DNA from 3 places in the Winogradskyella pacifica genome. Region 3 is predicted to be linked to each of the others. Evidence: riboswitches for the same ligand, from Rfam matches in the RefSeq annotation. Region 3 holds a riboswitch; each other region holds the start of a gene.
The links. A riboswitch is a leader RNA that binds a small molecule or an ion and turns the genes downstream of it on or off. The one in region 3 is predicted to bind S-adenosylmethionine.
Positions count from the first base shown of each region.

Region 1: it holds a riboswitch for S-adenosylmethionine, as region 3 does, so the genes downstream of both, DFQ09_RS06745 (Na+/H+ antiporter NhaC family protein) here and DFQ09_RS11925 (trans-sulfuration enzyme family protein) in region 3, are expected to answer to the same signal.
Region 2: it holds a riboswitch for S-adenosylmethionine, as region 3 does, so the genes downstream of both, DFQ09_RS02045 (O-acetylhomoserine aminocarboxypropyltransferase/cysteine synthase family protein) here and DFQ09_RS11925 (trans-sulfuration enzyme family protein) in region 3, are expected to answer to the same signal.

Region 1 is NZ_QREI01000002.1:568,352-578,600, reverse strand. It holds gene DFQ09_RS06785 (EamA family transporter) at 1-472, opposite strand, end outside; gene DFQ09_RS06780 (thiamine phosphate synthase) at 523-1,164, opposite strand; gene DFQ09_RS06775 (type 1 glutamine amidotransferase domain-containing protein) at 1,383-2,180, opposite strand; gene DFQ09_RS06770 (iron-containing alcohol dehydrogenase) at 2,278-3,438, opposite strand; gene DFQ09_RS06765 (NADP-dependent oxidoreductase) at 3,460-4,458, opposite strand; gene DFQ09_RS06760 (NAD(P)H-dependent oxidoreductase) at 4,472-5,104, opposite strand; gene DFQ09_RS06755 (NAD(P)H-binding protein) at 5,121-5,786, opposite strand; gene DFQ09_RS06750 (TetR/AcrR family transcriptional regulator) at 5,788-6,372, opposite strand; gene DFQ09_RS06745 (Na+/H+ antiporter NhaC family protein) at 6,499-7,821, opposite strand; SAM-I-IV-variant riboswitch at 7,876-7,973, opposite strand; gene DFQ09_RS06740 (NUDIX hydrolase) at 8,058-8,795, opposite strand; gene DFQ09_RS06735 (purine-cytosine permease family protein) at 9,148-10,249, shown strand, end outside.
Region 2 is NZ_QREI01000001.1:466,313-476,561, reverse strand. It holds gene DFQ09_RS02060 (DUF885 domain-containing protein) at 1-1,130, opposite strand, end outside; gene DFQ09_RS02055 (alpha/beta fold hydrolase) at 1,511-2,518, opposite strand; gene DFQ09_RS02050 (OsmC family protein) at 2,528-2,980, opposite strand; gene DFQ09_RS02045 (O-acetylhomoserine aminocarboxypropyltransferase/cysteine synthase family protein) at 3,062-4,360, opposite strand; SAM riboswitch class I at 4,505-4,628, opposite strand; gene DFQ09_RS02040 (hypothetical protein) at 4,731-6,278, opposite strand; gene DFQ09_RS02035 (2-isopropylmalate synthase) at 6,427-7,602, shown strand; gene leuC (3-isopropylmalate dehydratase large subunit) at 7,608-8,990, shown strand; gene leuD (3-isopropylmalate dehydratase small subunit) at 9,072-9,662, shown strand; gene leuB (3-isopropylmalate dehydrogenase) at 9,710-10,249, shown strand, end outside.
Region 3 is NZ_QREI01000005.1:166,795-177,043, forward strand. It holds gene DFQ09_RS11885 (tetratricopeptide repeat protein) at 1-126, shown strand, start outside; gene DFQ09_RS11890 (DUF3109 family protein) at 174-743, opposite strand; gene DFQ09_RS11895 (MarC family protein) at 915-1,496, shown strand; gene DFQ09_RS11900 (hypothetical protein) at 1,507-1,707, shown strand; gene DFQ09_RS11905 (NAD(P)/FAD-dependent oxidoreductase) at 1,707-2,318, shown strand; gene DFQ09_RS11910 (S41 family peptidase) at 2,308-3,915, opposite strand; gene DFQ09_RS11915 (deoxycytidylate deaminase) at 3,917-4,369, opposite strand; gene DFQ09_RS11920 (HupE/UreJ family protein) at 4,474-5,064, opposite strand; SAM riboswitch class I at 5,201-5,324, shown strand; gene DFQ09_RS11925 (trans-sulfuration enzyme family protein) at 5,425-6,591, shown strand; gene DFQ09_RS11930 (homocysteine S-methyltransferase family protein) at 6,591-7,592, shown strand; gene DFQ09_RS11935 (four helix bundle protein) at 7,623-7,979, shown strand; gene metH (methionine synthase) at 7,981-10,249, shown strand, end outside.

The DNA of each region.
Region 1 (10,249 bases), on a different contig from region 3:
TGTTGCGCTTAAAATTTATACCTTCTCTTTTACCGATTTTAGAGTAAAGCATTACTGAGAAAATGATGAGGAAAAAGCCAATCCACTGCAAAGGACTAGGTTGTTCTTGGTAAATTAAAATCGCACCAATAAAGGTAAAAAACGGTCCTGCAGAACGAATAGGTGTGACAATCGTAATCGGCAAGTGCTTTAACGCTTGGTAAGCTAATATCCAAGAACTCGCCATAATCGCTGATTTTATAACGATAAAACCATGGATTTGCCACGAAATCTTTTGAAAGTTATAACCGTGCTCAAGCGCGTAATCTGGATAAAAGATAGACAACCCATAAAACGCAGCGACAAATAAAAAGCCACTAGATACCGTACCTAAAAGGACAGGAAACACTTCGTTGCCTTGTACAGCATGTTTTTTACATAAGTTGTGTAATCCTAAAAAAAGAGCGGCTAATAAGCCTAAATACATCCACATACTGGACTATATATTTAAGTAGTTAATTGAAGGAAAGAAGTAAGATTTATTTACTCAAACGTGTGACGAATCTCACCCGTTGCTGATGCTTTTAATAAAAGATTGAACTGTTTTATGCTGTCAAAATTTTCAGTGATAGCATCAGATACCGCAACGCCCGAAATACCAGTTTCTAAAATCGCGGTCACATCATCTGTAGTGATATCTCCAAAACCGATAATTGGTTTTTCTGTTATTAAAGCATTACTGATAGCCGTATAGCCATCTAGACCTAAAGCTATAGTTGAACCATCATTAGTTGGTGATCTAAAAGGTTCTAAAATAATATAATCGCTATTTTTGGCGATTAATGATTCGCAATCTTCCAAAGTATTTGCTGTACCACCAATAATTTGCCAGCTGTATAAATCTGGTCTAACTACCGTAGGGCAGATGTCTGATTTTTCTAAATGCACACCTTCCGCCTTAACGTCTTTAGCTATTTTATAATTAGAATTAATGATTAATCGTGTTTGAAAATGAAAGGTAATCTCTCGAGCTGCTTTAGCTATTTCCAAATATTTAGCATCCGAAACATCCGTAAGATGTAATTGCACTAATTCCGCACCAGATGTACATGCCTTTTGAATGTTTTCTAAATGCGCTTCAGGAGTATTTCCTTGAGATATGTAATGTAGTTTAGATATAATCATGTAGTGGTGTCTTAATATTAGGCCTTCTCTTTAAATGCGGCGCAAAAATACAAATGTTTGGTGGTGTAGGTCATTAATATCGAATAGAAATAGAAAGCTTCTGAGATGCTTAAGACTCTGAAGCTTAATTAAACAGACAAACAGACCTATGCAAACAAATAAAAAAGCCTGCAAACATTACGTTATACAGGCTTTCCGCTATTAATCAACTAGGGTAATTATTTCAATGTTTCTAATAACTTTTCAGCTACTAATTCTGATGATGCCGGGTTTTGACCTGTAATAAGATTGCCATCTTGTACAGCATATGGTGCCCATTTATCTCCATTAGAGTAGAACGCTCCATTTTCAATCAACATATCTTCAAGTAACAATGGCACAACTTCGGTTAAACCAACTGCTGCTTCTTCTAAATTTGAAAAACCGGTCACTTTTTTTCCTTTTACTAAGGCTGTTCCATCTTCATTTTTAACGTCTTTTAAAACTGCTGGTGCATGACAAACAAAAGCGATAGGTTTATTTTGGCGATCGAATTTTTCAATCAATGCTACTGAATTTGCATCATTAGTTAAATCCCATAAAGGACCGTGACCACCTGGATAAAATACAGCATCAAAATCATCTGGATTCATATCTGCTAATACTTTAGTATTTGCAATTTTATCTTTTGCATCAGCATCCTTGTTATAACGGTCAGTAGCTTCTGTTGCCGCATCTGGCGAATCACTACTTGGATCTACTGGTGCAGCTCCACCTTTTGGTGTTGCAATAGTAATCGTCGCTCCTTTATCTAATAATGTGTAATATGGACTTGCAAATTCTTCAACCCAAAATCCTGTTTTCTTTCCTGTATCTCCTAATTTATCGTGAGATGTTAATACGAATAATACCTTCATGTTCTTTTCTGTTTTTATTTCTTTTTGTCCTTCTGAAACGGTTTCAGAAGCTGTATTCTCTTTACAACTTGTGGCTGTAATTAAAGTTAGAATAACTACTATAGTTTGTAGTGTTTTCATTTTTATAAAATCTAATGTCTGTTTGAGTGTTGAAAAAATTGATCTTGATACATTTCGACGTCAACGTCCGGACACTCAAACTGACATTTAGTTAAAATTAATACGCCATTTTCACAATTTTCTCTACCTTATCTGGTGAAAGCGATTGGTGTTCACCTAATCCCAACCATCCACGATCAGTAAAACGTTTTGCTATTTTTTCAGCCGTCCCTTCATAATCTTTAGTGTAATCGGATAACTTAGTATCGATACCTAATTGATGAAAGAAAGCTGTTGTTTTTTCAATACCAGCATAAGCCTTATCGTCTGTGCTACCTTCGGTAACATTCCAAACACGCTCTGCGTATTGTGCTAGTTTTTCTTTCTTCGCTTCAAAATTAAACTTGTAATGGCTTGGTGCAATTACCGCTAAAGTACGTGCATGGTCAATGCCAAACAACGCCGTTAACTCGTGTCCCATCGCATGAACAGCCCAGTCTGAAGGCACTCCTTTTTGGATTAAGCCGTTTAAAGCCATAGTACAACTCCACATAAAGTTAGAAGCGGCTTTGTAATCGGTTGGATCTTTCATCACTATTGGTGCCACTTCAATTAAAGTTTGCAAAATACTTTCCGCGAAACGATCTTGTAAAAAGGCACCAACAGGATACGTCATGTATTGTTCTAAAACATGTGTAAACGCATCTGTTAAACCATTTGCCAATTGACGTTCTGGGATAGAGGTGATCACTTGAGGATCTAATATAGAGAACTCAGGAAATAAACCAGGTCCACCCATCGCTAACTTCTCTTGTGTTTCAGCTCTTGTAACTACAGCACCAGAATTCATTTCAGATCCCGTAGCAGGAAGCGTTAAAACAGTTCCAAAAGGCATTCCTTTTTCAGTTCTAATATTTTGGGTTAAAATATCCCAAGGAGTCTCACCATCATAAACCGCAGCTGCTGATAAAAACTTAGTCCCATCAATTACTGATCCACCACCAACGGCTAATAAGTATGTAATGTTTTCGTCTTTTATCACTTTTAATGCTTCCATTAACTTAGCGTATTCCGGATTTGCAGGAATACCTCCAAACTCAACAACATCTACTTTAGATAAGGCTGTTTTAACCTGATCGTAAATACCGTTTTTCTTGATACTTCCTCCACCATAAAGCAATAATACTTTGGCGTCTTTAGGTATTTCGTTTTCTAGTTTTTCTATCGTATCCTTTCCAAAAATTATTTTGGTAGGGTTTTTAAATTCGAAATTATTCATTTTCTTTTCTTTTTATATTTTTTATAATTCAACTACCATTTTCCCTTTGTTTTTACCTTCAAATAAATCGATAAAAGCACTTGGAATGTTATCAAAACCTTTAACTATGGTTTCTGAATAGGTTAGTTTGTCTTCTGCCAACCATGTTGATAATTGCTTCATAGCTTCTGGGAATTTGTCCGTATAGTTAGACACAATAAACCCTTGCATTAACGCACTGTTTTTTACTAAGAACGGTTGAACGCTCAAGCTTTTTGGTGCTTCCGTGTTATTATAAACCGAAATGGCTCCACAAACAATGATTCGTGCGAGTCTATTAATATTCACTAAAACCGCATCTGAAATTGGTCCACCTACATTATCAAAATAAATATCTACACCATTTGGTGCTGCTTCTGCAATGGCAGCTTTCATGTCTTTTGTGGTCTTATAATTGATACCAGCATCAAATCCGAATTTGCTTTTTAGCATTTCTATTTTTTCATCTGTACCAGCGATACCAATTACTCTCAGGCCTAGGATTTTTCCAATTTGTCCTACAACAGATCCAACGGCACCAGCTGCACCAGAAACGACTAATGTTTCGCCTGCTTTCGGTTTTCCAATTTCGGTTAATCCTGTGTAAGCTGTTAAACCTGTCATACCTAGAATACCCAAATAAGCAGATAATGGTGCTTTAGACGAATCAACTTTAGTTAATCCTTCCGCTTTAGAGACCTGTTTTGTTTGCCAGTTGAGCATGCCAGAAACAAAATCGCCAGCCTTAAATTTGTCGTTTTTAGATTCTAGTACTTCAGCAATTACGCCAGACTGAATTGGTTTATCAAGTTGAAATGGTGGCACATATGATTTGGCATCACTCATTCGTCCTCGTAAATAAGGATCTACAGAAACATATTTGGTTTCTAATAGTAATTCTCCTTGGTTTACTGTGTTTTCAGATTCCTCTGTTTTAAATTCGAAATCTGACATTGAAGGTTTTCCTTCAGGTCTATTTTTTAATAAAATTGTCTTTGTCATGATTCTTTGTTTTTTAGTCTATTACAGTTACTAAATCTTCCATAGGTTTTCTCACCTTAACAAGATCTACTAACCAATCTTCATTTTCTTTTCTGTAGCCAATAGGTAATAATACGGCGCTACGTAATCCTTTTTCTCTAAGTCCTAAAATTTCATCAACTGCGTCAGGATCAAAACCTTCGAGTGGCGTAGCATCAACACCTTCAAAAGCTGCAGCAGTTATCGCTTGTGAAAATGCGATATAAGCTTGCTTAGCAGCATGGTTAAAGTTTTCTTCCGCATCTTTTTGTGGATATGAGCTTAGTAGCATTTGGCGATAGTTTTCCCAACCTTCGTTTTTAAAACCACGAATCTCATTAGTTAAATCGAACATATAATTGATTCTATCTGCCGTGTACGTGTCCCAAGCTGCAAAAACGAGTAGGTGAGAGCAGTCTGTAATTACCGACTGGTTCCATGCTACAGGTTTAATCTTTTCTTTTATCTCTTGATTTTTAATCACTATAATCTCAAAAGGTTGTAAACCACTTGATGTTGGCGCCAAACGTGCTGCTTCTAAAATGCGTTGTATTTTTTCTTCTGGTACCACGTTTCCATTCATTGCTTTAGCGGCATATCTCCAATTTAATTTATCTAATAATTCCATATTTATAATTTCTTTTTTAAGCGTTGTTTCCTAATTTATTAATGTCATCTGACGTTATAATCACATCAGCATAATGGTTTGTATTTGCTAAGTATATCATAGCTTGCGCTATGGTTTCTGCATTTACTATTTTGTATTTCTTTAATTTACCGATGAATAGCGGTTGAATCACTTTAAAAATCACCAATCCTATTTTTTCTAATGGTCTAGATTCTTGTCTATCACCACCAATTAAAGATGGTCTTAGAATAAATGTTTTTTTAAGCTGCTGCTTTAAGACGTTGTGTTCCATTTCTCCTTTCGTCTTATTGTAAAACACAGTACTATTTTTATTCGCTCCCATTGCTGAGATAACCAAAAATGTAGGGATGTTATTTTCTTTTGAAAGCTTTGCAGCCGCAACCGGAATTCCGAAATCTATTTTCTTATATAGTGTTTTGTCTGGTGTCTTTTTCGCCGTGGTACCAATACAGCAATACACCTCGTCTGCTGTAAAATCATCTTTAAATTGGTTAAGCTCTAATAGATCGCCAATAAATTGTTTGACTTTATTTGGTAAACCTTCAATTTTTGAGCGTGAAAACAATTTAATGGTATCGTAACGGTCGTCTTCAATTAATTTTTGAAGTACTAAACCACCAGTTAAACCAGATGCACCTAATATGATTGCTGTTTTTTTCATACTATAGACACGTTTTTATACTGCTCCAAGCCGATTGATAAGCCTCTTCTAAATGTGCTTTATCTAAGGTAAATGATCCTCGTTTTTGAGTCATCATTAAAAATGATAAAGGGTTGATAGCGTAAGCATATAATATATAATCTGAAAGCGGTTTTATAACCCCTTCTTTTTTACCACGTTCCCAAAGATCGAGTAGTGGTTGTAAGTGCTTAATGCCTTCTTGTCTACTTTCCTCATCTATCATTGGAGTATTATCACACTGTGCTAAAAACATGGCATGCTCACATTCGTTGAGTTTAAAGTCTGCGATGCGTTTCCATATCATTTCAAAGCCTTCTTCAATTGGCATGTTAGGATCAAAATCGGCAAATGCATAATTGGTGTATTCCGCCTTAACATCTATATACGTTTGATTAACTAAGTCTTGTTTATTTTCAAAATATAAATAAATGGTTGCTGGTGACACATTAGCCATTTTAGCAATCTTACTCATAGGAGTCGCATGAAACCCGTTGTTGTTAACCAACTCTATGGTTGCCTTAACGAGTGCATTACGTTTATCTATACTTTTTTGAAGTTTTGCCATTGTGTTTAAATTCTGATACAAATATACGGCAAAAATGAACGTTCATTCTTTTTTTAACAAAGGTTTATGTTTAACCACTAAACAAGCACCAAAATATTCTAATAAGATGAGTGAGATCTGTTTAACCTAATCCGTTTTAGAGTTTACGTTAATTTTAGAATTGCTTCTGAATCCAATAAATAGAGTAGTAGACAATAATAGTAACACTAAATACCATGTATTAGATACCAAATCCACATACGTAATATTACCCTTCGCGAAACTCAATATCATTAACACTTGCGCGCCATATGGTAAAAGTCCTTGTGTAATACAGGCAAACACATCTAAGATTGACGCCGTTTGTTTATTATCCAGGCCATATTCATCATTAATAGATTTAGCTATAGATCCTGAAATTATAATAGAAACCGTATTATTAGCGATAGCTGTGTTGATGGTAGAAACTAAAGCTGCAATGCCAAATTGCGCTGTTTTCTGATTTCTAATCAATGTTTTAATTTTGACTAAAATAAATTCGATGCCTCCATTGAAAGCTACCAAAGCAGCTAAACCACCTGTTAATAAAGATAGCAGGAAAATTTCTGTCATGTTGGTAAAACCTGTATAGCTGATTCTTGTAAATTCAATAATTGAAAAATCCCCATAAAACACTCCTAGAATTCCCGCTGAAATCACACCCAACATCAAGGTTGTAAAAACGTTAATACCTATTATAGATAAAACAATCACAATAACATAAGGAGCAATCTTTAATATGGAATACGAATAGGCGACGGTTTCTGTACCATCCGTTTGCAGACTTAAGCCTTGATAAATAAGAATTCCAATAGTTACAAGCGCTGCAGGTAAGGCAATCTTAATGTTGGCTTTAAATTTATCGCTCATTTTACAGTCTAAAGATTGGGTAGCTGCAATGGTAGTATCCGATATTACCGATAAATTATCACCAAACATAGAACCACCTAATAAGGCTCCGCATAAAATCCCCAAAGAGAAATCACCAGTGTCCGCAAATCCAATCACTATAGGTGCCAAAGCTACAATAGCACCAACTGAGGTTCCCGTTGAAACGGATAAAAAAGCAGCGATGATAAAGACACCAAAATAAATGTATTGGCTATTAATGAGGTCTAATCCTAAATGAACAATCGTATCTACACTTCCCGTGGCTTTTGTGACGGCCGCAAATGCACCAGCCAGTAAATAAATTAAGCACATGGTGAGTATTTTCGGATCTCCACAGCCTTCTAAAAGTGTGCTAATTTTAGAATTGATGGACTGCTTAAACATGAGAAATGCCACTAGGATTCCTGCAATAACCGCAATAGGAGCAGGTAAGGCATAAAAGTCATTTTGAATAATTCCAACACTTAAAAACGTAATGATGAATACAAAAAATGGAAATAAGGCTTTAAAACTTGGGGTAATTGGTTTTATTGACGACATGAATCTGTTTTTTCAGAATCAAAAAAAGTAGACAACAAGTAAATACGTGGGAACTAGTGTAACGTTTTTTCCAAAGTATTTGGCTTATCATATTTAGCACCTTGCTCGTTACTGCAGGTTGCTATCTCTTTTTGAGATTCTTGATAATTAAGTGGGCAAAACTAAAGGGTTTTTAAATACTAAAACTTAAAATTGTGTTATTTTTTTAAACTAAACTTTAAAGTGCGTTTTTCGAATTAAATATTAATCAAGTAATTTTTATGATACATCTTTTTATAAATATCTTTACTAAACATGTATAACTGTGCTGGTTTTTTAGACACACCAACTTGTTTTTCATCTAAAGGAATGATGTACTTTTTATTAATCAGTTTTCGTCTGAAGTTACGGTTGTCAATCTCTATTCCTAAAATGGATTCGTAAAGATCTTGCACGTCGTTGATTGTGAATTTATCTGGAAGTAATTCGAATATAATAGGTTCAGCTAAGCATTTTGTTTTTAAATCTTCATGCGCTTCTTCAATAATCTGTTGATGATCGAATCCTAATTCTGGTAATTCTCTAAGCGGAAACCACTTGGCCTCATACTTATTATTATCAACATCAACATCTTCTGTTTTTAACAAGAAGTAATACGCTATGGTAATCGTTCTAAGGTTAAATTCTTGATTTTGAACCCAGATAAGATCTTTTTCATTTGATAAACGATCTGGATTTCCAAAGGCCTTAAACTGTTTTTTATACTGATTGGTCAAACCTGTTAGCTCCTTCAATACACGAGTTGCTGATTCATCTAAGGTTTCATCGTCATACACATGATATCCTGTAAGTACATAATCATCAACCAAGACATCCTTAGTCCTTTCAGATTCTAAATACCGTTTTATAAGTAGCACATTTAATGATTTGGTATTGGTATCGTATCCAAAAACCACGCAATCTACAGATAAATTAAGAATTTTATTAGGCGCCATAATATCAAATTATGTGATAAATGTAAATAATTATACCGAATAAACGTCATAATTACATTAATTATTAATTTATTGAATTCCTTATAAACAAAGCTTTTAAGTATCAATATACCATAGTATCAAGATAATATGATATATTTTTATATTTCAAATTAACAGTTATTCAAATATTATTTTATACATTTGACTAATAAACGTAAAAATGACGTTTATAAATATAACAGGATTAGAATTGTTAATACACAGAATTACAATTGCGTAATTCTTTATTCAGAACATAACCTAACGAGAAATACAATGGCATGTACGTCAGAATAAAATATTTAACAAGACTAATTTTAATTTATAAAACATGAGCGCAACCAATGATTTTCAGCAATTTGAAAGCTTAGAGGACGAACAATTACCAATTGCGAAACATAAATTACACAATTGGACGCATTTTGCTGGTATTTATGCCGCCGAGCATGTTGCTGCAACGGAGTTTGTTATTGGTGCTACTTTTGTCGCGCTAGGAGCTACAACAAAAGATATTCTATTAGGGTTATTAATTGGTAATATCTTGGCTGTTTTAAGTTGGACGTTCATTACATCGCCTATTGCTGTAGATACGCGATTAAGCTTGTACACCTATCTTAATAAAATTGCAGGAGATTCAATGACCAAACTTTATAATTGGGCTAATGTCATTATTTTTACAGTGATTTCTGCAGCAATGATTACAGTATCTGCAACAGCTGTTAGGTTTGCGTTCAATATTCCACCACAATTAAACTGGTATCCCACCAATTCTTGGTTTGTACTCATCGTCTTAATTGTAGGATCAGTCGTTGTATCTATAGCTATTTATGGTTTTAAAGCCGTTTCTGAATTTGCTGGTATTTGTGCTCCTTGGTTATTTGTGATGTTTACGTGTGGTGCTTTTGTGCTGTTACCAGCCTTATCTTTAGAAGTATTAGGTAAGCCATTACCAAATGGATGGGCCGATTTTATAAGCTTAGGTGACCAATCTATCTGGACAGGAGTGAACAGTGATGGAGAAGCGGGTATCGGTTTAACAGAAGTCATTGGTTTTGCTTGGGCTGCAAATACCATTACGCATTTTGGACTTATAGATATGGCCTTATTCCGATTTTCTAAAAAGAAAATATACGGATTAACAACGAGTACAGGCATGATGTTTGGCCATTATGTCGCTTGGATTTCTGCCGGAATTATGGGCGCTGGTGCAGCTGTTATCATCGGGAAATCTATAGTAGAATTAGATCCTGGTGATGTCGCTTATTACGCCTTAGGATGGTCAGGCTTTGTTATTGTAATTGTAGCAGGTTGGACGACCGCAGTTGCTAATCTTTATAGAGCTGGTTTGGCAGCACAAGCGATATTTAAAAATCATTCGCGTAAAAAAACCACCATAGCAGTTGGTTTAGTTACTATGGTAGTGGCCTGTTTTC
Region 2 (10,249 bases), on a different contig from region 3:
AACCCAGCTGTTTCGTCGTTATAAGAATGTGAATATCGTCCTGCTGTATAATTTGGTGCAATCTCTTCTGGAACAGGAACAACTCCATAGGTGTTTCTAGGTAATGTTTTAAAGAACTTTGGTAATTCTGCATCGATGCGCTTTGCAATATCTCTGGCAAACATCATTAGTTCCTTTGCTGTTTTCGGGCGAAATTGTTCGTCAGTTCTAAGAAATTCTATGAAATCTGCAAAACTGCCCTCAAATCCTAAATCAGCAATAATCTGTTGCATTTCTGCTTTAATTCTTGCAACTTCAGTTAGTCCAATTTTGTGAATGTCATCCGCTGTATATTCATTACTCGTCGTGAAATAATTAATTCTATTTTGATAAAACGCTTCACCATTCGGAATGCTTGAAACACCCAATTCTTTTCTGGTATTTGGAAAGTAGTCATCTTCAAAAAAGTGTTTGATTTTTTTATACTGATCAATGGCGTTTTTTTGAACACTCGTTTTTGCAACTGTAATGATGGAATCTCTTAATGTTGTCGGAAAAGATTCTGGTAAATTAAGAAATGGTTTGTAAAATTGACTTGTAGTAACGTCTGAAACGATGTGCTTGTCATAGGTATCTTCATAATTATTAAAAACAGCCATTGGTTGTCCCATGCCCTCTTTTATGGCGGATCTCATGATGTCGATATTATAATCAACCCATTTTGGTAGATCATCAAGACGTTTTAAATAGTTGTTTGCCTGTTCTTTTGTGTCGAAGGTTGTGTTTCCCATTCGACTTAATTCCAAATGAAAAGCATACTCATTTGTAATTGTGTTTAAATAAGTTTTATATGTGTTTGTGTCAATTTTATCTTGTAAGACGAAGGCTAATAATTCTTTTGAAATTTTTTCGGATTCAGACAATCCCTCCTCTGAAATTTGTGCTAGTTCTTTCTTTAAACGCTCTGCGAAATCAGCTTCAGCATTATGATATTTAATGGTATTTTCAACAGATTCATTAGGTTTAAATTCATAATCTCTTTGGGCTTCATATTTTACAATAATGGCATTTAATTTATCAGAATTTGAAAGGGATTGAACGGATAATAATCCTAAACAGAGAATTATGACTAGAGTCTTGAAGTTATTCATATAAGATTTCTAAAGGTTATTTGCAGATTCATAAATTAATAAAACAGAAGGTAGGGAGCCTTTATTCTCTCTTTCAATATTAATTATGAGTCTATTAGCGTCATAAATATACGAGATAGATTGGAATTCTTATAGTCTCGTAATCGAGACCTTAATTTATGAAGAAATAATAATTTGGAAATATTTTTTGATTGGGAAGAATAGAAGGAAATTCAATGGTTTTTTTGTACTGAAATAATAGGTTTAAACTAACCATTTATTTCGATATTTTGCGAGCAAAGTCACGTTAGAGCAAATTGCTAACGTTTTAAAAATGACTAAAATAATTTATGTAAATTATTTATACAATGGAAAAATAATACTTCAAGTGGGTTTGGAATTTAAGCCACACACTTCTTACGATTTTCACAAACTTTGGCTTCCACCTTAAAAATAGGCTTCAAAAAACGTGCTAATTGATCAAATTCTATTAAAAAAGCATCATGGCCATGCACGGATTTAATTTCATGAATATGCACGTTGTCTTTCACTGCTTTTAAGTCCACATAAGTATTCCAGTTTTCATCCGCTTTAAAAAACAAATCAGAATTAATGGTGATGATATGAATATCACTTTCAATTTTTGAAGCGACTTCTAAAAAATCAGTTCTATTTCTCGTAATATCTATAGTACGCAAAATCTGATTCATCAGTTTATAAGCAGCAACCTGAAAACGATTGTCTAGAGCTGTGCCATGGTAACTCAACCAAGATTCAATGTTGTAAAGGGTATCGTTTTTCCTAGTGCGTTCAAATTTTTGAGTCAACGATTCTGGTGTACGATACAAGGTCATGGCGTGCATTCTAGCATCGACTAAAGGTTGTGACGAGTTATTCAATATCGCATCTTGAATATGGCAATTCGCAATGACCCAATCCGTGGATTTCCAGTCGGTCGCAATAGGAATCAAATGCTGAATTAAGCGTGGTTTTAGTGCTGCTAATTCCCATGCAATTCCACCACCAACAGAGCCGCCAATTACGGCAAATAAATTTTCAATTTCTAATTGCTCTATAGCTAAAGCAAACAGTTTTGCAATATCTCTTGCTGTAAAGTCTTTGTAATTTTTAATGCAGTTTTCTGCAATATTATCGTAGCCATTGCCAAGAATGTTAAACGCTAAAATCGTATAATCATTAGTGTCAATACATTTGTCGTCGCCAATAATATCATTCCACCAACCGTCTTCTCCAACTACATTTGAGTTTCCGGTAAGGGCGTGGTTGACTAAAATTATGGGTGCAGTATGTAATGCTTTACCAAAAGTTTGGTAAGACAATTTAGGGGTTATTGTCTTACCGCTTTCAGTAACATAATTAGTTAGGGTTGTGTAGTGTAAATGTGCCATGGCAAATTTTTATATAGCTGTATATTCTTTTTCTACGGAAATTTTTAAAGGTGTTTTATTCTGTAAATTATCTTTTACAGGACAACGTTCTTCAACAATCTGAAGCCATTGTGTTAAGACTTCGATACTAGCGTCAGTCTCTGGAATAAGATTGAGATTAATGGTTTTAAAGCCTGCGCGTTCTTTGGTAGATGTCCCTAGAAACCGATCAGGATTTAATTCGCCCGTCACTTCAATCTTTAAATTTTTAATTGTGAAACCTAATTCCTTTGCGACAAGATGTCCAACAACATTGGCACAACCAGCAAAGCCTGCTAAAATGTATTCTACGGGATTGGCATCTTCATCGGTGCCTCCTAAAGCTTCTGGTTCATCTACAACTAAAGTAAATTGTCTTGTTTTTCCTATAAATTGGGTTGCAGAAGCACTGTCTCCTACAACGGAGAATTTTAAATCACTCATGTTTTTGTCTTTTTAGTATTGAATATTATAAAACAGATGCCTTTATAATAAAAAACATCCGTTCTACGTCACAACTTAAATTTAATTTTGAAGGGCTTTTTTCTGTTTAACAACAGCAAAAGCCTCTTTTAAATCGTCTTTTAAATCTTCTATATTTTCAATACCTACAGACAAACGAATTAAATCTTTAGTAACACCTGTGGTTTCTTGCGCGTCATCACTTAATTGTTGATGCGTTGTACTTGCAGGATGAATGATAAGCGATTTTGTGTCTCCAATATTGGCTAACAATGAGAATAATTTGGTCGTATCAGCAATGGTTTTTGCAGCTTCGTAACCACCATCCACTCCAAAAGTGACGACGCCACTTTGGCCTTTTGGTAAATACTTTTTAGCTAACGCATTATACTTGCTAGATTTTAATCCTGGGTAATTCACCCATTTAACTTCAGGTTGAGATTCTAACCATGTGGCTAATTCAAGGGCATTTTTACTATGTTTTAGAATACGTAATTCTAAAGTTTCTAAACCTTGAATAATTTGAAACGCGTTAAACGGACTCAGCGCTCCACCATAATCTCGTAAACCTTCAATTCTAATTTTTGCTATAAATGCTGCTGCTCCTATGGCTTCGCTATAGACTAAACCATGGTAACCTGCAGAAGGTTCTGTGAACTCTGGAAATTTTCCGTTAGTCCAGTCAAAAGTACCAGCATCGATAATGATGCCTCCTAATGAAGTTCCATTTCCGGTGATATATTTAGTTAACGAATGAATAACGATGTTTGCACCGTATTCTATCGGATTTAATAAATAAGGTGTGGCTACTGTATTATCTACAATTAAGGGCACTTTGTGCGCTTTAGCTCCTTTTGAAATCGCTTCAAGATCTAAAACATCTAATTTCGGATTCCCTAAAGATTCTACAAAAAAGGCTCTGGTGTTTTCTTGTGCTGCTTTTTCAAATTCTTCCGGGTTAGACCCATCAACAAATGTCGTCGTAATGCCGTGTCTTGGTAAGGTAACGCTCAATAAATTGTAGGTGCCTCCATACAAACTGCTCGATGCAACAATATGGTCTCCTGCTCTTAAAAGTGTTAGTAAGGTTGTTGCAATTGCTGAGGTTCCAGAAGCTGTTGCAACCGCTGCAATTCCACCTTCTAGTGCTGCTAATCGCTGCTCTAAAATATCGTTTGTTGGATTGTTTAAACGTGTGTAAATGTACCCGGGAACAGAAAGATTAAATCGTCCAGCGGCTTCATCTGAATCTTTAAAAACATACGATGATGTTTGGTAAATAGGAACAGCTCTTGTTCCTGAAGTTAGATTGGTGTCGTGACCTGCGTGCAACGCTTGTGTTGCGAATTTTTGTGTACTCATTTTTCTAAGTTTTTGAGTTAATAAATGATTAAACCAAAAGCCAAATAAGCCTCTTTTGTTCCTTGAGCGTAGTCGAAGGAAGAAGCGTACTTAATAGAAAAATATTAAAAAGAAAATGCTAATTACAGATGAGTAATTAGTCTTGAGTTATCTATCCAATTTTTCGATTAATGAATCAAATAATTAAGTAGAATTTAGCACCTTCTTAGTAAATCTAAGGGTTGCTAAGGCTTCATAGGGTCATTCCCTCCGCCTTTCTTGATAACATTTCAGTAAGTGTTTGAACTTTGTGAGCACAAATATTGCAATACAAAAACTACAAATCCAAATAATTTGTCAATTTTATGAGTTTTTTGTGAAATTCGTAGAATTATGAACTTTTCTTTGCTAAATACTTAGTTTGAATAATTTCGCTCACAGGTTTGTTCTGAATTTTACTCTCTAGCCAAGAAATAATATCGAGATATAAAAACGCACGTCGTTCGTACGGATGATCTTCAAAAGTCTTCAGCGTTTTGTGTAATTCTATGAACGCATTTTTAAGATCGTGTGGATAAATATCCTGAAGTCCTCTAATGAATTTTATCATCTCTTTTTGTACCTCATGCAGGTCATTCATCTTAATTAAAAACTTGTACGTGCTTCGTAAAAGAGTTTCTAAATGATAATCTAAACCAGCTTCATAATGGGCTACAAGATTTAAAACTCTTGAGAAACAGAGTAAATCTTCACGCATCGAAAGTGTTTTGTTAGAGATGATTTTATCTAAATATTTTATACAAGCTTTATTGTTGCCAGCTCCAAATTGTAAACTCGCAAACTTGTAATAAAATATCATTTTGTGATGCGGATCTATTCTATTGCTAAATGGAATTAGTGCTTTTTCAATTTTAGGAATTAAATCTAAACCTTCCTCAAAACTCCCGTCAATAAAGTGTTGATTAATACTGTGGAAATTGGTGTAGAGAAAAACTAAAGTCGCCACATTTTCATCTTGTGGAAAATTAGATTTTTGAACAGTAGCTTCAAATTCTGAAAACTTTTCTAAGAATTTTTGTTTGTTGCCGATGAAAACAAGCGCTTCTAAAAGGTAGTTGTTGCCTTTTAAAAAGAATACAGGGTTCAGGTTAATCATGCTTGGGTTTTGATAAAATAAATCCACCCATTTTGAAGCGTATTTGTAACAATTTAAAAAATCTTGAAGCAAAAAGCTTTGCCATAAATTAGCTTTATAAAGCCATAATTTTTCTCTAAATCCTAATTTTTCAATGTCAACTTTTGGAACATGATTATTAAAATAATCAATAACCATGTTGGCTTCTTTTTCATTTCTTATATAGCCTGTTTTTAGAATAGTACTATAAAGTTGAAGTGATAAATTGGAGAGTTTACTGGCAATAACATTAAGAGAACTCAGTTCCTTGGCTTGTACAGCCAATTCATCTGCTCTGGTGCTAATGCTTCGTGTAATATATTGTGACTCAATTACTTTTTCGAGCTCAACAATCTCGAAAGCTGAATTTTTTTCTTCGTTAATAATCGCCAACTCTTTGGCTTTATCTAAAATTTTTAAGCTTTGCTTATATAGGCCTTTATGATACAAAATGGAAGCAAAATCGAGTTGTTCTCTAATTTGTGAACGCACATTTTGATGGGATGGATTGAGCTTAAGACTAATTAAAATTTGTTTGTATAAGTGCGCCTTTACATTGGCAAGTTGTTGTTTTTTTACAATGCCACTTTTTATAATAGAAGCTTCATTGTAAGTTTTAGCTTTGTCCAAAAGATTGAATAAATTCAAGAATTTAGAATCTGAATTTACCCCAAGTCTCCCTACGTAAAGTTTAAATTGCCGTTTTTCGGATTTTGTTAAGGACTTTACAAGTGAGAATAAATTATCTTTTTGGTCTTTAGTTATCAATAGAAAATAGATTTATAAATCTGTAAATCAGTTGTTTAAAGTATATTTTGGCGACTGAACATCGTAAACTAACTATATCAATAATGTTTAAATCTAAATCAAAACATACATTCGTTAGACAATACTATAAAATATATTTTGATATATGTCAAATAACAACATACAAATCTTCGATACAACACTTCGCGATGGAGAGCAAGTTCCGGGTTGTAAACTTAACTCAGAACAAAAAGTGATTATTGCAGAGCAGTTAGATCAGCTTGGAGTTGATGTCATTGAAGCAGGATTTCCGGTCTCTAGTCCAGGTGATTTCAAATCGGTAGAAGCGATTTCAAAAATTGTTAAAAATGCTACGGTTTGTGGTTTAACAAGAGCTGTAGAAAATGATATAAAAGTAGCTGCCGAATCTTTAAAGTATGCTAAGAAGCCTAGAATCCATACGGGAATTGGGACTTCAGATTCGCATATTCTTCATAAATTCAAATCTAATAGAGAGGCGATTATTGAGCGTGCTTTTGAAGCGGTGAAATATGCAAAGTCATTTGTTGAAGATGTTGAGTTTTATGCTGAAGATGCCGGACGAACAGATAATGAATATTTAGCAAGAGTTTGTGAAGCTGCCATTAGAGCTGGTGCAACAGTATTGAATATTCCTGATACAACAGGGTATTGTTTGCCAAGTGAATATGGTGCAAAAATCAAATATTTAAAAGAAAATGTAAAAGGTATTGAAAAGGCTATTTTGTCTTGTCATTGCCATAATGATTTAGGCTTAGCAACCGCTAATTCTATAGAGGGTGTGATTAACGGAGCACGTCAAATTGAATGTACGATCAATGGTATTGGTGAGCGTGCAGGAAACACGGCTTTAGAAGAAGTGGTGATGGTGTTAAAGCAGCATCCTTATCTTAATTTAGATACAAATATTAATACATCAATGCTATTCGGAATGAGCCAGTTGGTTAGCGATAGTATGGGGATTTATACACAACCAAACAAGGCGATTGTTGGAGCAAATGCTTTTGCGCATAGTTCTGGAATTCACCAAGATGGTGTGATAAAGAATAGAGCAACTTACGAAATTATCGACCCTAGAGATGTCGGTGTTACGGAGTCGGCTATTGTGTTAACCGCAAGAAGTGGAAGAGCAGCCTTAGCTTACAGAGCGAAAAATGTAGGTTATGAACTTACGAAGTTGCAGTTAGATGATGTGTATGCTAACTTTTTGAGTTTTGCAGATCGAAAGAAAGAAATCAATGATAACGATATTCATCAAATTATAGAGACGAGTAATGTATATCAACAAATAATTTCAGCATAAGATAGATGGGTAAAACATTATTTGATAAAGTTTGGGATTCGCATGTGGTCAGTACTATAGAGAATGGGCCACAAATATTATATATAGATAAACATTTAATACATGAAGTAACAAGTCCACAGGCTTTTAATGAGTTAGAAGATCGTGGCATTCCTGTTTTTAGACCCAATCAAATTGTGGCTACAGCAGATCATAATACTCCGACTTTGAATCAGGATCAACCCATAAAAGATGAGTTGTCTAGAAAGCAATTGGAGCAATTATCTGAAAATTGTAAAAAAAATAATATAACCCTATACGAATTAGGGCATAAATATAACGGTATTGTGCATGTAATGGCTCCAGAGTTAGGGGTGACACAACCAGGCTTGACCATGGTCTGCGGAGACAGTCACACTTCAACACATGGTGCGTTTGGAGCCATTGCTTTTGGTATCGGAACAAGTCAGGTGGCGCAAGTATTTGCGAGCCAGTGCTTGTTGCTTACAAAACCAAAAAGTTTAAGAGTTACCGTTAATGGTAAGTTGAAAAATGGTGTTTTACCAAAGGATGTGATTTTGTATATCATTTCAAAATTAGGAACCAATTCTGGTACGGGCTATTTCTGTGAGTATGCAGGAAATGTGTTTGAAGACATGAGTATGGAAGGTCGTATGACGGTCTGTAACATGAGTATCGAAATGGGAGCAAGAGGAGGCATGATTGCACCAGATGAAACCACTTTTGAATACGTAAAAGGTAGAGAATTCGCACCAAAAGGTGAAGCGTTTGATAAGAAAGTGGCCTATTGGAAAACCTTACCAACAGACAGCGATGCTAAATTTGATAAAGAATACAGCTTTGATGCAGAAGATATAGCGCCCATGATTACGTATGGAACGAATCCAGGAATGGGAATTAAAATTTCTGAAACGATTCCTGTGGATGAAAATCCATCGTTTAAAAAATCTTTAGCTTATATGAATTTTGAAGCTGGAGAAAGTTTAATAAATAAGCCCATCAATTTTGTCTTTATAGGGAGTTGTACCAATTCTAGAATTGAAGATTTTAGAGTCGCAGCCAATTATATAAAAGGCAAGAAAAAAGCAGCTAATGTTACGGCTTGGTTAGTGCCAGGAAGTAAGCAAGTAGAAACTCAAATAATAGAAGAAGGTCTAAAATCTATTTTTGATGATGCAGGTTTTGAATTGCGTCAACCAGGTTGTTCAGCGTGTTTAGCGATGAACGATGATAAGATTCCTCAGGGAGAATATTGTGTATCAACCTCAAATAGGAATTTCGAAGGTCGCCAAGGACAAGGTTCAAGAACGATTTTAGCAAGCCCTTTAGTTGCTGCAGCAACTGCTGTAGAAGGTAAAATTATAGATATTTCAAAGCAATTGAATTGATATTATCCTGCAAGGTTTCAAAAACCTTGTAGGTATTTAAAATGAATTAAAAAGAAGATACCCACTTTCGTGGGCATTACTATGGAAAAGTTTACAACATTACAATCGAGAGCCATTCCATTACATATTGAGAATGTAGATACGGATCAAATTATACCTGCTCGTTTTTTAAAAGCGACGGATAGAGAAGGGTTTGGAAACAATGTATTTAGAGATTGGAGATATCACAAAGACGGAACAGTTAATACCGATTTTGCGCTTAATGATTCAAGATATTCAGGAAAGATATTAGTAGCAGGAGATAATTTTGGCTGCGGATCGAGTAGAGAACATGCCGCTTGGGCTATAACCGATTTTGGATTTAAAGTGGTGGTGTCTAGTTTTTTTGCGGATATATTTAAAGGAAATGCCTTAAATAATGGATTGTTACCAGTACAGGTTTCGCCAGCATTTTTAAGTGACTTAATGCAGAAAATTGTGTCCAATCCAGAGATAGAATTAGTGGTTGATCTCGAAAAACAAACCATTTCAGTAAAAGATTCAGAGTTGTCCGAAAATTTTGAAATTGATGCCTACAAAAAAACATGTATGATCAATGGTTATGATGATATCGACTATCTGATAAATAATAAAGAACAAATTGAAGCTTTTGAAGCTCAAAAAATATACTAATAATTAAACGTAAGATTTTCGTTAATTCGGGAATTGATTTTTCTTCGATGAAATTAAACATAGCAATTTTACCAGGTGATGGTATTGGTCCAGAAGTTACAAATCAAGCTATAAAAGCTTTGAAAGCAATTGCTTCGGAATTTAATCATAATTTTAAATTTACAACGGCAGATGTTGGAGCCGTTGCCATAGATAAGCATAATGATGCTTTACCAGAGAAAACATTAGAACTTTGTAAAAAAAGTGATGCCATCTTATTTGGAGCCATTGGTGATCCTAAATATGATAATGATCCTTCTGCAAAAGTGCGTCCAGAGCAAGGCTTACTTAAATTGCGTAAAGAGTTGGGTTTGTATGCTAATATTAGACCTGTAAAAGCTTATAAAACCTTATTAGATAAATCGCCATTAAAGAAACATATCATTCAGGGTACAGATATTTCTATTTATAGAGAATTAACTGGTGGTATTTATTTTGGTGAAAAACATACATCAGAGGATGGTAATTACGCTTCGGATTTATGTGGGTATTCTCGCGAAGAAATAGAGCGTATTGCACATTTGGCATTTGTTGCTGCTGAAAATAGA
Region 3 (10,249 bases):
TTTTCGGAAGCATTTCAAAATTCATACACTTTGAAAATTGAAGATTTATATGAAAACGAAAAACCGTCTGGCACTAAAATAATCTTACAAATACCTACAAAATTAAAGACTCAGTTTATAAACTAGAGACGTTAAAAAAGAAATTAGATAAATGAAGCTAAAATTTATAAAGCTTATCGCTTATAAGTTTCGGCTACTTTTTCTAATTCAGCATACCAATCCTCTCCAAACTTTCTAATAAGCGCTTCCTTTACAAATTTGTAAACAGGCACTTGTAATTCTTTACCTAAAGAACAGGCATCATCACAAATTTCCCACTTATCATAATTTACACCAGAGAACTCCGTATACTCTCTTATTCGTATGGGATATAAATGGCAAGACACTGGTTTCTTCCATTTAATTTCTCCTTGATTGTAAGCCTCTTCTATAGCACAAAGTGCCGTTTTCTTCTCGTCAAAAATGACGTAAGCACAATCTGCACCATTAATTAATGGCGTTTCAAAATCTCCAAAATCAGTCGTTATTGAAGTCCCTTGGGCCTCAATAGCATCGATACCTTCTTTACGAAGAAATGGTTTTACTTTGGGATAGATATCTTCTAAGATTTTAACCTCATCTTTTTCTAAAGGAGCACCTGCATCACCATCGATACAACATGCACCTTTACAAGCCGAAAGATTGCAAACAAAATCCTTTTCTATAATATCTTCTGAAACTATGGTTTTTCCGAGTTGAAACATGCCGCAAAAATACTTAAACTTAACCGCAATTTTCCATTGAAAATCTTTAATAATATCGCACCTTTGCAAAAAATTTCAAAAACCATACTAAAATATAGCTATTAAGCAATTAAAAACCAATAACTTATAGCCCTGTTTTAGACGTTATAAATGATTTAAAATACTCGAAAAATGCAACTTAATTTTAAAGAAATATTTACAGCTTTCATGATTCTTTTTGCGGTTATTGATATCATTGGAAACATTCCAATTATCATAGATCTTCGTAAAAAAGTGGGGCATATTCAAAGTGGAAAAGCCTCTATTATTGCAGGTGTAATAATGATTATTTTCCTTTTTGTAGGAAAAAGTTTATTAAGTCTTATTGGTATTGATGTCAACTCATTTGCTGTTGCTGGTGCCTTTGTTATATTCTTTATTGCACTAGAAATGGTTTTAGGTATTACACTTTATAAAGACGACGAACACAGTTCGGTTACTGCTTCTGTTTTTCCATTAGCATTCCCGTTAATGGCAGGCCCAGGGACTTTAACTACGTTATTATCGTTACGTGCAGAATTTGCTATTGAAAATATTATCGTTGCTGTAATTAGTAATGTTGTTGTCATTTATATTGTACTAAAAACGTCTTCAAAAATTGAACGTATTATAGGTGCAAACGGAATTAACATTATAAGAAAAATATTTGGTGTAATTTTGTTAGCCATCGCAGTAAAATTATTTGCGCATAACATTAAAGCTTTACTGGCTTAAATTTTTAAACATGAAAGTACTTACACTTATTCTATCAGTTATAGCATTAGCACTTATTATTTTTAATACCACAAAGTTAAATTTTGATGCACTCTTACAAGGAGAAAGTCAAACAGCCTTAATTACAATTGTAGCTGCACTTTGTGCACTTATATTAGTACAAATTTTAAGAATTTCTAAGAAGATTGAAAAACTAAGTAAACGTCGCTAATGGATTTTGATGCATTAATTATCGGTGGTGGAGCAGCAGGGTTATCTTGTGCTTTAGTCTTGGGGTCTGCAAAAAACAAACCTTTCGCAGAAGGCAAACAGATTGGCATTATAATGCACCAAAAAACATCGCACCTTCAAACCGCTTTATTTAATAATGTTTTAGGGTTACAACCGGGTACTTTAGGTTCAGATATTTTAACGGAAGGTAAATCACAATTAGCTACCATTTATCCGCATGTTTCTCAAATTGAAAATGAAAAAGTAAGTGAGATACAGAAAAATAAGGATGGTTTTATAGTGACTACAAATAAAAATAACTATTATTCTAAGATCGTTGTCATTGCCGTTGGCTATACTAACTTAATGACCATAGAAGGTCTCGAAAACTATATAGAACCACATCCAAGAGCCGCTATTGAGAAAGATAGAATTTGGTTAAAAAACACAGACCATCTTATTGAAGACAATCTATATGTTGCTGGGACTTTAGCCGGTTGGCGTAGTCAATTTGCTATGGCTAGTGGAAGTGGCGCCCACGTGGCAACCGATATTTTAACACTTTGGAATGATGGGAAGCAAACCAAAATTCACGATAAAGTTATTGCTTAAAATCAGGATGCTCTGTACTTAAAAGAATCACTTCTTGGACCATAATATCTTCTTTATTTAAGATTTCTTCAAACGCATTATCATCATATAACTGTTGTGCTAATGTTGCTTTTATTAAGCGTTTTATTTCCGCATTATAAACAGTGAAAGTGATATTAGTACGCTCTCTTTTATTAATGTAATCTTGAAAACTGACTACAATATCATCACTCACTTCAAAATTATTAATAAAATCGTACTTAGATATATCTCGATAGATGGTGCGATCTTTATCTAATTCTTCAAAAACAAAATAACCAAAATGTCCCCGACGTCTTAAGTAATTGATGGTTTCATTGTCAAACAAACGATCTACAGGCACAAACACATCTGGAATGATACCTCCCCCTCCATAAACCACTTTCCCTTTTGGCGTGGTAAATTTTAAAGAGTCATCAACAACGATACTTTCTTCATCTGCTAATTCCCCGGTTCTTAAGCGCTTGTAATAATCATTATGATAACTTTCACTTTCGCCATTAGTATATGGCTTTTGTATAGAGCGACCCGTTGGCGTGTAATATCTAGACACTGTTAATCGTACAGCACTGCCATCGCCTAAAGCCATTTCGCGTTGTACTAAACCCTTTCCGTAAGAACGTCTACCCACTATAATACCCTTATCATTATCTTGAAGCGCACCTGCAATAACTTCACTCGCTGATGCCGAATTTTCATTGATAAGAATATAGAGTTCTCCTTCTTCGAAGTCTCCGCGTTTGGTGGCGTATATACGTTCTTCCTTTCCTCGCTTATCTTTTGTGAATAATATAAGCTTATCGTCCTCTAAAAATTCATCTGCAATTTGCTCCGCAATACCTAAAAAACCACCTGGGTTATCGCGAAGATCCAAGGCTAATTTAGTAGCACCAAGTTCTTTTAATTCAATTAACGCCAATTTAAATTCTTTGAAGGTAGACTCGGCAAAGCGGTTCATTTTTATATATCCCAAATCATCGGTAAGCATATAGGCTGCATCAATACTTTTTATAGGTATGGCTTTTCGCTTAATATCAAACTCTAATAATTCATCTTCACCCTTTCTATAAACCGTAAGTTTCACATTCGTATTCTCATCTCCTTTTAGTTTCTGACCTATAAATTCAGTCGAGATATTAGAGCCATAAAGTGTGTCTCCATCCGCAAAAAGAATGCGGTCACCACTCATAATACCAGCACGCTCACTCGGACCATATTCCGTAGGTCTAATTACCGCAATGCTATCATTATAAGCATAAAAATTAATACCAATACCAACAAAATCACCTTTCATGTTTTCGGTAATTCGTTCTAAATCTTCTTTAGGAATGTACGTTGAATGCGGATCTAAATTGTGTAAAATACCATTGACAGTAACATCTACTATGCTATCTGTATTAACCTCTTCTACATACTCGTAATCGATATAATCTATTAACCGATTGAGTTTATCCTTTTTGCTATTTGTGGTGAAGAGATTATCTGAGGTGTCAGAAAAATTCAATTTCCCACCTATAATAACGCCTGCTGCTATTGCAACACCAATAATAAGTGGTATGTATTTATTTTTTGTTGCCATACTATTTCCCGTCTGAAGGGGAATCTGCATTTAAATCTTCTATAAGTTCTAATTCAATTCCTGCTTTTTTTAGAAAATCAATTCCTGAGCAGTCCTTATAATCTTGTTGGTAAACGACTCGGACAATACCTGCTTGATGGATTAACTTACTGCATTCTTTACAAGGTGAAAGCGTAATGTATAACGTTGCACCTCTACATGACTGTGTTGATGAGGCAACCTTTAAAATGGCGTTTGCCTCAGCATGTAAAACGTACCACTTGGTATAACCTTCATCATCTTCGCAATAATTCTCAAAGCCTGTTGGTGTACCATTATAACCATCAGAAATGATCATTCTATCTTTAACAATAAGTGCACCTACTTGTTTACGTTTACAATGAGACAATTTCCCCCATTCTTTCGCAATTCTTAAATAAGCTTTATCGTAGCGTAATTGTTTTGCCTTTGACATTAATAATTAGTGTTATACAAACGTACTATGTACGTAACGAAGATAAACGGATAGTATTTTATATGCCATTACCTTCTCGTTAAAGTTTTACCAAACTTTTTGGCTTATTTTAGAAAATTGCTCTCCAGTATCATTGGAATAACCAAGCCTATTACAACCGCAGAAATTACCATAACCCAATCGCGACGCGAAAACCTAAAGACTGTTTGACATAAAAATCCTAAAAACAAGACAATAAAAACAATGATAACTTGGGCAAGTTCTATTCCTAGAGCGAATTCTATAAGAAGTTCTAGTTTATTTTCCGATTGACCAGAAAACATTTTAAACTCTCTTGCAAAACCTAAGCCGTGTATGATTCCGAAAAACAAGGTTGTAAAAAACAATAAGCCAATTTTACCTGTTTTCGATTTTTTACCCGCAGTAAACACGTTATAAATAGCCATAATTAAAATAGTGACTGGTATTAAAAACTCTACCAATTCACCATTTATACTTACAATACCATAAGCTGCCAAAACCAATGATAGTGTATGTCCTAACGTAAATGTCGTTACTAAAACAAGGACACGTTTCCAATCATTAAAAACATAAGGCACAGCCAATACCATTAAAAAAAGAATATGGTCATAACCGTTAATATCTAATACATGGTTCATGCCATATTGTACATTAAACCAGAAATTTTCTAACATAATTTTTTTTTTTAGGGAAAATCAAAGTTACAATTAAAATGCAATATGCCTTCGCTAAAATAAAGTGAATAAAATTTGTATAATCCTATTTTCTTTCGGAATATTGTAACTTACAAAGTTCAAGCAACTTATTGAAATGTTATCAAGAAAGGTGGAGGGATTAGACCCTTTGAAACCTTAGCAACCCTTAAACTTATTAAGAAGGTGCTAACTTCTACGTTATTGTCGATTCATTTATCGCGCAATTGGATAGATAACCAAACTATAATTACTCACCTGTAATTACAATTCTTTATAACATTTTCTATACATACGTCTGTGGCGTATTTAAGTTTATTGATTTACTTAAATTATTAGAAAATGAATTTAAAACATACTGAAACACAAGCGATACGTACTCAAATAGAGCGTTCGCAGTTTTTAGAGCATTCTAGCCCTTTATACCTTACATCGAGTTATGTTTTTGAAGATGCCGAAGATATGCGCGCCTCATTTGCAGACGAAAAACAACGTAATATTTACAGTCGTTATTCTAATCCTAATACCTCAGAATTTGTAGAGAAAATCTGTTTAATGGAAGGTGCGGAACGTGGGTATGCTTTTGCATCTGGGATGTCTGCTGTGTTTTCAACCTTTGCCGCCTTATTAAATGCAGACGATCATATTGTGTCTTGTCGTAGTATTTTTGGATCAACTCAAACCCTATTTAATAACATTTTACCAAAGTGGAATATTTCAAATAGCTATTTTAAAATCGATGAATTGGATACCATTGAAAGTCTAATTCAACCCAATACAAAAGTAATTTACGCTGAGAGTCCAACCAACCCAGCTGTCGATATTTTAGACTTACAGCGCTTAGGAGATATTGCGAAAAAACATGGTTTAATCTTCATAATCGATAATTGCTTTGCCACACCTTACTTGCAACAACCTATTAAATTTGGTGCGGATTTAGTTATTCATTCTGCAACAAAATTAATTGATGGACAAGGCAGAGTCTTAGGTGGTGTAACGGTTGGAAGTTCAGAATTAATTCAAAAAATCTATTTATTTTCTCGAAATACGGGCCCAGCTTTATCACCTTTTAATGCCTGGATTTTATCAAAAAGCTTAGAGACATTACCTGTTAGGGTTGACAGACATTGCGACAATGCCTTAAAAGTTGCTACTTTTTTAGAATCGCATGGCAACGTGAACTTTGTAAAGTATCCTTTTTTAAAATCGCATCCACAATACGAATTAGCAAAAAAACAAATGTCACAAGGTGGCACCATTGTAGCTTTTGAAATCAAAGGTGGCATTGAAGCGGGCCGTAAGTTTCTTAATGCGATTCAACTATTATCGCTATCTGCAAATTTAGGAGATACACGAAGCATTGTAACGCATCCTGCATCTACAACACACGCTAAAATACCAGAAGATATTCGATTACAAACTGGAATAACAGGTGGACTCATCAGAGTTTCTGTTGGTTTAGAACATCCTGAAGACATTATTAACGATTTAAAACAAGCCTTAAACTAATGGCAGATATTAGAAAAGAATTAGAAAAACGCATCTTAGTTCTCGATGGAGCCATGGGAACGATGCTTCAGCAATACAAATTCAACGAAGAAGATTTTAGGGGAGAACGTTTTAAAGATTACCCGTCTCCATTACAAGGCAATAATGATTTACTATCACTAACACAACCGGTTGCCATTGCAGAAATACATGCAAAATATTTTGAAGCTGGAGCAGATATTGTAGAAACCAACACCTTTTCGGGAACTACAATTGCCATGGCAGATTACGACATGGAAGATCTAGTGTACGAATTGAATTTTGAATCTGCAAAAATCGCCAAACAAGTCGCTGATAAATTCACAAAAGAAAACCCTGAAAAACCACGTTTTGTAGCGGGAAGCATTGGCCCAACCAACAAAACAGCGAGTTTATCACCAGATGTGAACCGACCAGAATACAGAGCGATTACATTTAATGAGTTACGCATCGCCTACAAACAACAAGTTGAAGCACTTATTGATGGAGGTGTTGATCTACTTTTAGTGGAAACTATTTTTGATACTTTAAATGCTAAAGCGGCATTATTTGCAATTGAAGAAGTAAAGGAAGAACGCCATATCGATATCCCAATTATGGTTTCTGGAACCATTACAGATGCTTCTGGCAGAACCTTATCGGGACAAACAGTAGAAGCTTTTTTAGCTTCCATATCACACATTCCACTATTAAGTGTTGGTTTTAATTGTGCCCTGGGAGCAGAACAGTTAAAACCCTACTTGCAACGTTTATCTAACGAAACTGAATTTTTCACCTCAGCACATCCAAATGCAGGTTTACCAAATGCCTTTGGGGAATATGAAGAATCACCAAAGCAAATGCAGCAATTTATTGAAGACTACCTTAAAGATGACTTAATAAATATAATTGGTGGTTGCTGCGGCACGAGTCCTGCGCATATAAAAGCAATTGCGGAAGTGGCTGAAAAGTATCAACCGAGGCAATTAGTTGCTGGTGTTTAGTTGATGGTTGTCAGTTTTAAAAAAGAAGAAATGAATTATACAGAATTAGATGTTTGGAAATCCTCTAGGGAACTTGTGAAAAACGTTTATTTACTGAGCGATTTATTCCCTAAAGAAGAATTATACGCTTTAACGAATCAGCTAAAAAGATGTTCTATATCAATTCCATCAAATATTGCAGAAGGATTAGGACGACAATCTAACAAAGAAACTATTCATTTTTTATATATATCAAGAGGTTCTTTGTTTGAATTAGAAACGCAACTTTATTTAGCTTTTGATTTAAATGATATCTCTAAAGCGCAATTAGAGACTATTTTAATACAAGTAACATCTTGTAAAAAATTACTAAACGGATTCATTAATTATTTCAAATCCAAAGAATAACATGAGTGCACCCAACAACCAACAACCAACAACTAACAACCCTAAGTATTTAACGCTCTCTGGTTTAGAACCACTCGTAGTAACTCCTGAAAGTAATTTCATAAATATAGGTGAACGAACAAACGTTACTGGTTCTCGAAAATTTCTTCGTTTAATAAAAGAAGAAAAATACGATGAAGCTTTAGAAGTTGCCAGAGATCAAGTTGATGGTGGCGCACAAATTCTGGATGTTAATATGGACGAAGGCATGTTAGATGGTGTTTATGCCATGACGACCTTCTTAAACCTCATTGCTTCAGAGCCCGATATTTCTAGAATTCCATTAATGATTGATAGTTCTAAATGGGAAATTATCGAAGCTGGCTTGCAAGTTGCTCAAGGTAAATGTGTGGTTAATTCCATCAGTTTAAAAGAAGGAGAAGCGCAATTTAAGCACCAAGCGAAACTTATTAAGCGATATGGAGCCGCTGTTGTGGTGATGGCTTTTGATGAAGATGGCCAAGCCGATACTTACAACAGACGTATAGAAATTTGCCGACGTTCGTATCATATTTTGGTCAACGAACTTAAATTCCCGCCTCAAGATATCATCTTTGATCCTAATATATTTCCTGTAGCCACAGGCATGGATGAGCATCGTAGAAATGCACTCGACTTTTTTGAAGCCACCAAATGGATTCGCGAAAATCTACCTTATGCTAATGTTTCTGGAGGTGTCAGTAATGTGTCATTTTCTTTTAGAGGTAATAACGTTGTTCGTGAAGCGATGCACTCCTCTTTTTTATATCATGCGATTAAAAATGGTATGAATATGGGTATTGTTAACCCAACAATGCTTGAGATCTATGATGAAATAGATAAAGATTTATTAGAGCGTGTCGAAGATGTTTTATTCGATAGACGCGATGATGCTACAGAACGCTTATTGGATTATGCCGAATCGGTAAAAGGGCAGAAAAAAGAACAGGAAGATAAAGTCTTAGAGTGGCGAAGCGATCCTTTACAAGAACGAATTACACACGCTTTAGTTAAAGGTATTGATGCCTTTATTATAGAAGATGTTGAAGAAGCACGAAAAGCTTCAGAGAAACCGATTCATGTTATAGAAGGTCATTTAATGATTGGTATGAATGTGGTTGGTGATTTATTTGGAAGTGGTAAAATGTTTCTGCCTCAAGTGGTAAAATCGGCTCGCGTCATGAAAAAGGCAGTGGCCTATCTTCAACCCTTTATTGAAGCAGAAAAAGACGGAAAACAAGAATTTGCAGGACGAATTTTAATGGCAACCGTCAAAGGAGATGTGCATGATATTGGAAAGAATATTGTGAGTGTCGTTTTAGGTTGTAATAATTATGAAATCATTGACCTTGGAGTTATGGTTCCCCCTGAAAAAATTGTGGAAACCGCCATAAGAGAAAAGGTTGATATTATTGGGCTGAGCGGCTTAATTACACCATCGCTAGACGAAATGGTTTATGTCTCTAAAGCACTCGAAAAACAAAACGTAACAATTCCAATTATAATTGGGGGAGCTACAACCTCTAGAGCACATTCTGCCGTAAAAATAGCACCACATTATAGCAATACTGTTGTATATATTAACGATGCATCACGAGCGGTAACAGTAGTTGGTGATTTATTAAAAAAGGACAGTAAAATTTATAAAGATCAGATTCGCGAAGAGTATGATAAATTCCGAGAACAATTCTTAAAACGCACCAAGAAAAAAGAATATTTAACGATTGCTGAGGCCAGGAAAAACAAATTCAAAATTAATTGGAACACCTCTGAAATTGTAAAACCAAAACAATTAGGTATTCAAATAGTAGACGATTTTGACATTACCAAACTTGAAGATTTTATCGATTGGTCTCCATTTTTTAGAAGTTGGGATTTGCATGGAAAATATCCAGAGATTTTAACGGATGAAATCGTTGGTGAACAAGCCACTATATTATTTGCTGATGCACAAGAATTACTGAAACGTATTTTTGATGAAAAATTACTGAAGGCAAAAGGCATCTTCGGGTTGTTTGAAGCTAATACAGTGAATGATGATGATATTGAAATTACACTACCAGAAGGTCATGCTGAGCGCAGTCGAAATACATATGAGTTTTTAACCCTTCGTCAGCAATCTAAAAAAGCAGCAGGAAAACCCAACATTGCGTTATCAGATTTTATTGCTCCAAAAGCCACAGGAAAACAAGATTATATGGGATGTTTCTGTGTGTCTACAGGATTCGGAACTCATGAGTTAGCCGCAAAAT